Linked DNA regions of Mesorhizobium opportunistum WSM2075. The main gene of each other region encodes a partner of the protein of the gene in region 2 in a complex. Links are inferred from orthologs where the notes say so. Each region holds a gene or a part of one and is shown on either strand. Other genes may lie near its edges.

What was found. Proteins that work in one complex are often made in the same cells at the same time.
Region 1: rpmE (region 2) and rplO share a complex: the UniProt entries of both Bacillus subtilis proteins name them as parts of the 50S ribosomal subunit. The link is inferred for Mesorhizobium opportunistum WSM2075 from one-to-one orthologs.

The regions. Positions count from the first base shown.
Region 1 is NC_015675.1:4,734,137-4,737,010, forward strand. It holds rplO (50S ribosomal protein L15), read right to left. Parts: upstream 1,738-2,874; coding sequence 1,264-1,737; downstream 1-1,263. Other genes in the region: secY (preprotein translocase subunit SecY), read right to left, coding at 1-1,069; rpmD (50S ribosomal protein L30), read right to left, coding at 1,760-1,957; rpsE (30S ribosomal protein S5), read right to left, coding at 1,982-2,545; rplR (50S ribosomal protein L18), read right to left, coding at 2,622-2,874. UniProt on the Bacillus subtilis protein: Binds to the 23S rRNA.
Region 2 is NC_015675.1:1,337,051-1,342,160, forward strand. The notes cover bases 1,138-3,918. They hold rpmE (50S ribosomal protein L31), read right to left. Parts: upstream 2,749-3,918; coding sequence 2,527-2,748; downstream 1,138-2,526. Other genes in these bases: MESOP_RS06380 (anthrone oxygenase family protein), read right to left, coding at 1,138-1,573; MESOP_RS06385 (TetR/AcrR family transcriptional regulator), read left to right, coding at 1,684-2,325; MESOP_RS06395 (ABC transporter transmembrane domain-containing protein), read left to right, coding at 2,955-3,918. Also shown: MESOP_RS06370 (YebC/PmpR family DNA-binding transcriptional regulator), read left to right, coding at 1-554; MESOP_RS06375 (Rdx family protein), read left to right, coding at 551-868; MESOP_RS33395 (glycine zipper domain-containing protein), read right to left, coding at 887-1,036; more of MESOP_RS06380, read right to left, coding at 1,094-1,137; more of MESOP_RS06395, read left to right, coding at 3,919-4,754; MESOP_RS06400 (carboxypeptidase M32), read right to left, coding at 4,821-5,110. UniProt on the Bacillus subtilis protein: While neither of the L31 paralogs is essential, this protein does not seem to function as the main L31 protein.

The DNA of each region.
Region 1 (2,874 bases), 3.4 Mb from region 2 along the record:
AGCCTGGGATGAAGCCCGAGTGCTTCTTGAGCTGGTCGGCGGTGTCCTTCGGGTTGAAGACAATCGCTGTGTAGAAGAAGGCGAAGAACACGATCATCGCCGCGTAGAACGCCATGTAGAGCGGCTGGCCGTGGCCGAGCGAGGCCAGGATGGTGCTGGCCCAGGCCGGCATGTTGGTCGTCTGCGAGAAGCCGGCGATGGTCGCCGGCAGCAACAGCAGCGACGAGGCGAAGATCGGCGGGATGACGCCCGACGTGTTCAGCTTGAGCGGCAGGTGCGAGGTGTCGCCCTGGAACATGCGATTGCCGACTTGGCGCTTCGGATATTGGATCAGCAGGCGCCGCTGGGCGCGCTCGAAGAACACGATCAGCGCGATGACGACGATGGCCAGCACGATGATCGCCAGGATCAGGCCGGTCGACAGGGCGCCGGTGCGGCCGAGTTCCAGCGTGCCGGAGATGGCATGCGGCAGGCCGGCGACGATGCCCGAGAAGATGATCAGCGAAATGCCGTTGCCGATGCCGCGCGCGGTGATCTGCTCACCGAGCCACATCAGGAACATGGTGCCGCCGACCAGGGTGACGACGGTCGAGATGCGGAAGAACATGCCGGGATCGCTGACGATGCCGTTGCCGTTCTCCAGGCCGACCGAAATGCCATAGGCCTGAACCAGCGCGAGCAGCACGGTGCCGTAGCGCGTGTATTGGTTGATGACCTTGCGGCCCTGCTCGCCTTCCTTCTTCAGCGCTTCCAGCGAAGGGATGACCGAGGTCATCAGCTGCATGATGATGGAGGCGGAGATGTAGGGCATGATGCCGAGCGCGAAGATCGCCATGCGCTGCACGGCGCCGCCGGCGAACATGTTGAACATGCCGAGCACACCCTTGCTCTGCGAAGAGAAGGCCTGGGCGAAGGCGTCGGGATTGATGCCGGGAAGCGGAATGTAGGTACCGAGGCGATAGACGAGCAGCGCGCCGATGGTGAACCAGATGCGTTTCTTCAGGTCCTCCGCCTTGGCGAAGGCCGAGAAATTCAGATTCGAGGCTAATTGTTCAGCAGCCGAAGCCATGCCTGATTCTCCGCTTGGTAACGCTTGATGGCCCGTGAGGTCAGGCGGTGCGTTTCACCGAAGCTCACGAGATAAGCTCCGGGCTCTAAACATGCAAGCGGCCGCGTTGACGCGGCCGCTTAATTGAGCAGATCAAAGCGCGACCGTGGGCAAAAACGGGATCCCATTCTTACCGGTCGCGCTTCAAATTGCCGTTACTCCGCGGCTGCCTTTTCCGGCAGCTTGACCGAGCCGCCGGCCTTTTCGATCTTCTCGATCGCGGCCTTGGAGGCACCGGCGACGTCGAAGGCGAGCTTCGCCTTGATCTCGCCGTCCGAAAGGATGCGCACACCGTCCTTGACGCGACGAATGACGCCGGCGGCAACCAGCGATTCAGCCGTCACGGTTGCCTTGGCATCGAGCTTCTTGGCGTCGATGGCCACCTGGATGCGGGCCAGCGAGACGACGTTGAAGCTCTTGGCGAAGATGTTGTTGAAGCCACGCTTCGGCAGGCGCCGGTAGAGCGGCATCTGGCCACCCTCGAAGCCGTTGACGGCGACGCCGGAGCGCGCCTTCTGGCCCTTGACGCCGCGACCGGCGGTCTTGCCCGAGCCGGAACCGATGCCACGGCCGAGACGCTTCTTGGAGTGCGTCGCGCCGTCCTTGTCACGCAGATCGTTGAGTTTCATCTGGGTTCTCCTGCGCTTTGGCTCAGCCCTCGTCCACGACGCGGACGAGATGCTGAACGGCAGCGATCATGCCGCGCACGGAAGGCGTATCTTCCAGGGTGCGCTGCTTGTGCATCTTGTTGAGGCCGAGGCCGACCAGCGTCGCGCGCTGTTCCTTCGGGCGGCGGATCGGCGAACCGATCTGCTCAACGGTGATGGTCTTGGTTGCTTTCTTGGCCATGGTCAAAATCCCTGGTCAGATCGACTATTCTTCAGCCGCAACGGCGGTGCCGCGGCGGGCCTGAAGGGTCGAATACTTGATGCCGCGCGCGGCAGCCACATCCTTGGGATGCATCTGGCTCTTCAGCGCGTCGAAGGTGGCGCGAACCATGTTGTAGGGGTTCGACGAACCCATCGACTTGGCGACCACGTCATGCATGCCGAGCGTCTCGAAGACGGCGCGCATCGGGCCGCCGGCGATGATGCCGGTACCCTGCTTGGCAGCGCGCAGCAGAACGCGACCGGCGCCCCAGCGTCCCTCGACGTCGTGGTGCAGCGTGCGGCCCGAGCGCAGCGGCACGAAGATCATGTCGCGCTTTGCCGATTCGGTTGCCTTGCGGATCGCTTCCGGCACTTCGCGTGCCTTGCCGTGACCGAAGCCGACGCGGCCCTTCTGGTCGCCGACGACGACGAGTGCGGCGAAGCCGAAGCGACGGCCGCCCTTGACGACCTTGGCGACGCGGTTGATGTGGACCAGCTTGTCCACCATGCCGTCATCGCGTTCTTCACGATCGCGGCCGCGGCCGCCATCCCTACGTTCCTGTGCCATATCCTGTTCCTTGTTCTTTTCCGGAAGCACGGGTTGCTGATTGCCGGCGCCGCTTTGGGTCGCCGACGGTGAAAGATCAGAAGCTCAAGCCGCCTTCGCGGGCAGCTTCAGCCAGCGCCTTGACGCGGCCATGATAGATGTACGGGCCACGGTCGAAGACGACTTCCTTGACGCCGGCCTTGGTGGCGCGCTCGGCGATCAGCTTGCCGATCGCGGCGGCGGCGGCGGTGTCGGCGCCGGTCTTGAGCGAACCCTTGAGGTCCTTCTCGAGCGTCGAGGCGGCAGCGATGGTGTGGCCCTTGGCGTCGTCGATCACCTGGACATAGATG
Region 2 (5,110 bases):
TCCAGCGCGCCATCAACAAGGCCTCGATGGGCGATGCCGAAAACTATGAAGCCGTACGCTACGAGGGCTATGGTCCCGGTGGCGTCGCCGTCATCGTCGAGGCCCTGACCGACAACCGCAACCGCTCGGCCTCGAACGTGCGCGCCGCCTTCACCAAGGCCGGCGGGGCAATGGGTGAAACCGGCTCGGTGTCCTTCATGTGGGATCGTGCCGGCGAGATCTATTATCCGGCGTCGGCCGGCAGCGCCGACAAGGTCATGGACGCGGCGATCGAAGCCGGCGCCGACGACGTGGAGTCGGACGAGGAAGGCCACACGATCTATTGTGCCTTCGAGAACCTCGGCGAGGTGTCGAAGGCACTGGAAGCCTCGCTCGGCGAAGCGGAATCGGTCAAGCTGATCTGGAAGCCGCAGAACACCGTTCCGGTCGACGAGGAGCGCGCACAGTCGCTGATGAAGCTGGTCGCCACGCTCGAGGATGACGACGACGTCCAGAGCGTTTACGCCAACTTCGAAGTCGATGAGGCGACCCTGGCCAAGCTCAGCGCGGCATGAGCGCAGCTCAACCCGGCGTGGACGAAAAGCGGCTGCCCGGCATCCGCATCACCTATTGCACGCAGTGCCAATGGCTGCTGCGCGCCGGCTGGATGGCGCAGGAACTGCTCTCCACCTTCGGCACGGATCTCGGCGAAGTGACGCTGGTGCCCGGCACCGGCGGCATCTTCACCATCTCCTGCAACGAGGTGATGGTCTGGGATCGCAAGCGCGACGGCGGCTTTCCGGATGCGGCCAAACTGAAGCAACTGGTGCGCGACGTCATCGACCCGGATCGCGACCTCGGTCATGCCGACCGGAAGACGAAGGCGTAAGGGTCGCCGGCGCTGCCATCACTTTCCTCGCCATGCACCGACGGCGGCGCCAATCGCGATGCCCATGGCAATGCCCACCGGAAGGTCGTCCAAGGCGGTGCCGATCGCGGCGCCGACACCAACTCCGATTGCCATGCCAAAGGCCATATTCGAATATTGATCCTTCAAAACGCGTCTCCCGACGATCGTCCTGAACTTTTCAGGCGCTGGAAATGACTCCTGCCGTCAACGCGCGGCGAACCAGAAGGATGCCATTGCGGCTATTGCCGTGATAGCGCGGACATGGTTCCACATCACCCATTCATCAAGGTAGCGGGACCACAGCATTGCGCCTTCGCTGTTGGCCGGGTCGACGGCCGCCAATGCATCGTTGAGCGGCACGTTGAAGACCATGGTCACGATCGGGTTGCCGACGAGATAGATCAGCGCGCCAGCGAGAAGCCAGAACGAGCTCGGCTGGCTCCAGCCGATGATGGCGCCGGCGATAAGCACAAGGCAGATCAGTCCGGTGCCGAAAAGTGCGGTCATGAAAGCCGGGGTGATGACGGTGACGTTGATCGAGTTCATCGCGGCGATGCCGTCCGCCGCGGGCAGCCGGGCGAGCGCCGGCATGACGAAGTTGGAAAAGGCGAAGAAGACGCCGCCGACGACGCCCGAGCCGATTGCGGCGAAGAAGATCAAGATGGGGAGAGATTTCGCGATCATGTCGGTTGCTCCAGAAATATGAATAATCCTCACATTTGCAAAACGTGATAAACCCTCGTATTTTTCGAGTCAAGCCATTGCCTGGCCATGTTGTTGAAATCGGAGCCATCATGGAGGACACCGCAGCGCCTGTTTCGCCGCAGGAACAGCTTGCGCCGCCACGGCGCGCGCCAAGCCAGCAGCGCAGCCGCGAGCGGGTCGAGCGCATGCTGGCCGCCGCCTCGGCGCTGATCGCCGAACAAGGCAGCGATGCTGTGCGCATGGGCGAGGTGGCGGAACGGGCAGGCGTGTCGATCGGCTCGCTCTACCAGTTCTTTCCCGACAAGCGGGCGATCATCCGGGCGCTGGCCGAGCGCTACACCGCCGAGAGCCAGGCCTGCATTTCAGCTGCGCTCAAGGATGTCAGTGATGCAGAAGGCCTGCGGCGGGCTTTCTCCGAGTTGGTCGATATCTATTACCGGCTGTTCCTGGCCGAGCCGGTGATGCGCGACATCTGGTCGGGCACGCAGGCCGACAAGGCGCTGCGCCAGCTGGAACTCGCCGACAGCCGAGCCAACGCTGAATTCCTTGTGGCGGTGCTGAAGCGATTGCGTCCCGGCGCCGATCCAGAGACGCTGGAGACCACGGCGTTTCTTGTCTGGCAGATGGGCGAAGCCGCGATGCGGCTGGCGATCTCGGTCGAGCGGCAGGAGGGCGACAGACTGGTGGATGCCTACAAGCGCATGGCGCTGAGGGAATTGCTCGCCGAGTAAGATGCTCTCACCCGCCCCCTCGTGGGGAGGGTCGCTGCGAAGCAGCGGGGTGGGGGCGGCGCCGGACCCCACCCGGACCTTCGGTCCGACCTCCCCACAAGGGGGAGGTAGAGGCGCCAGCGTGACGCGATCTACCTTGCGACAACAAAAAAAACCCGCCTCGAGGGCGGGTTTTTGATCTGCGACAATGCCGAAGTGCGTCTAGAGGCCGAAACCCTCAAAACGCTTCTTGAACTTCGACAGACGGCCACCGCGGTCGAGCAGGGTCTGCTGGCCGCCGGTCCAGGCCGGGTGGGTGGTCGGGTCGATATCGAGGTTCATCGTATCGCCTTCCTTGCCCCAGGTCGAACGGGTCGTGTATTCGGTGCCGTCGGTCATGACGACCTTGATGGTGTGGTAGTCGGGATGAATAGCGCTCTTCATGGTTCGGTTCCTGGCTTGTCGGCGCGGCTCACGGGCCAATGGCCTGCGTCGATGCGCCCCTTTTTAAAACTCGAAGCCGCAGCTATTGAGGAGCCACGGCTTCTAAAACGGTCGGCGTGCCTATACATCAGCCGGAATTGAATCACAAGGCCGCGGCGAGCGCATATTGAGGCGCACACACCGAGGCGGCTAGAGGAAACACCGAGATGGCGCAACCCAGCAGCGCAGACGAGCGTCGACGCTCGCTCAAGCCGCTCAGCCGCCTGTTCCCCTATATAACGCATTACCGCACGCTGGTTGTCGGTGCCCTCATCTCGCTGACCATCGCGGCGGCAACGACATTGGCGCTGCCGCTGGCCGTGCGGCGCATGATCGACCATGGGTTCTCCTCATCGAGCACCATCTTCATCGCCGAATATTTCGCCGCCCTTGTGGCAATGGCTGCCATACTGGCGGCGGCTTCGGCCGGCCGCTACTATTTCGTCATCACGCTGGGCGAGCGCGTCGTCGCCGATATCAGGCGCGATGTCTTTGCCCATGTGACGACGCTGTCGCCTGCCTTCTTCGACACCGCCCAGTCGGGCGAGATCGTGTCGCGGCTCGCCGCCGACACCACGCAGGTCAAGTCGGCAGTCGGCGCCACCGCCTCGGTCGCGCTGCGCAACGTCATCCTTGGCCTGGGCGCGGTGGGAATGATGGTCGTCACCAGCCCGAAGCTGTCGGGCCTGGTCATTGCGGCCATTCCCGTCATCGTGCTGCCGCTGGTCGCCTTCGGGCGGTCGGTGCGGCGCAAGTCAAGGCAGGCGCAGGACACGCTGGCCGAGGCGACCGCCTATGCCAGCGAGCAGATCGGCGCGGTGCGCACCTTGCAGGCCTTCACCAATGAAAAGCTGGTCACCGGCCATTTCTCCAGCGCCGTGGAGGCTGCTTTCGAGGCGGCCCGTGCCTCGATCTTCGCGCGCTCCTTCCTCACCTTCTTCGCCATCTTCACCATCTTCTCTTCCGTCGTCGCGGTGCTGTGGTTCGGCTCGCGCGACGTGCTGGAAGGCACGATATCGCCGGGCACCCTCGGCCAGTTCCTGCTCTATTCGGTGTTCGCCGCCGGTGCGCTCGGCGCGCTGTCGGAAGTCTGGGGCGAACTTGCGCAAGCCGCGGGTGCGGCAGAACGGCTAACCGAGATCCTGGCCGAGAAGCCGGCGATCCAGGCGCCGGCCGATCCGAAGCCGCTGCCGGCGGTCGCCAGGGGGGCGATCGTCTTCGACGACGTTTCTTTCTCCTATCCGGCCAGACCCGACCGCGCTGCTGTCCACGGGCTGAGCTTTCAGGTCATGCCCGGCGAGACGGTGGCCATCGTCGGTCCTTCGGGTGCAGGCAAAAGCACGGTTTTCTCGCTGATCTTGCGCTTCTACGATCCCGAAACCGGCAAGGTGCTGATCGACGGCGTCGACGTGCGCGAGGCCGATCCCGCCTCGGTGCGCGGACGCATCGCGATCGTGCCGCAGGACGTCACCATCTTCGCGGCCACCGCGCGCGACAATATCGGCTTTGGCCGGCCGGGCGCCGGCAAAGCCGAGATCGAGGCGGCGGCGAAGGACGCGCTGGCCGACGAATTCATCCTCAAGCTCGACAAAGGCTATGACAGCCAGGTCGGCGAGCGCGGCGTGACGCTGTCCGGCGGCCAGCGTCAGCGGGTGGCGATCGCCCGCGCTATCCTGCGCGACGCGCCGATCCTGCTGCTCGACGAAGCCACGTCGGCACTCGACGCCGAAAGCGAGACGCTGGTGCAGACGGCACTCGAACGGCTGATGCAGGGCCGCACCACCATCGTCATCGCCCACCGGCTGGCGACCGTGCTGAAGGCCGACAGGATACTGGTCATGGATGGCGGCTCGATCGTCGAGGAAGGCACGCACCATAGTCTCGTCGCCAAGGGCGGCATCTATGCACGGTTGGCCAAGCTGCAGTTCGAGACCGGCGCCAGCGCCTTCCGGGGCGCGGCGGAGTAGGCGTTTTCCGATCCGGCGGGCTGTTGCCGCCGGTCGCCGAAAACCGGAATGGCGCGATGGCCGATTTCAGCCGCCGTAGCGCTGCTTCAAGTGGTTGACAAAATACGCGGCATTGAGCTTTTCGCCGGTGGCGCGCTCGAGCAGCTCCGGGGTCGACCAGCGCGATCCTTGCGACCATATCTTCTTGCGGCGCCAGTCGTTGATATCAGCGAAATTCCCTTTCGCCAGATCGCCATCGGCTGACGGATGCTCCCGCGTCAGCGCGGCCCATTGCTGCGCCGCCATCATCGCGCCCAGCGTGTAGGAGGGGAAGTAGCCGAAGGCGGCACTTGGCCAATGCACGTCCTGCATCGGCC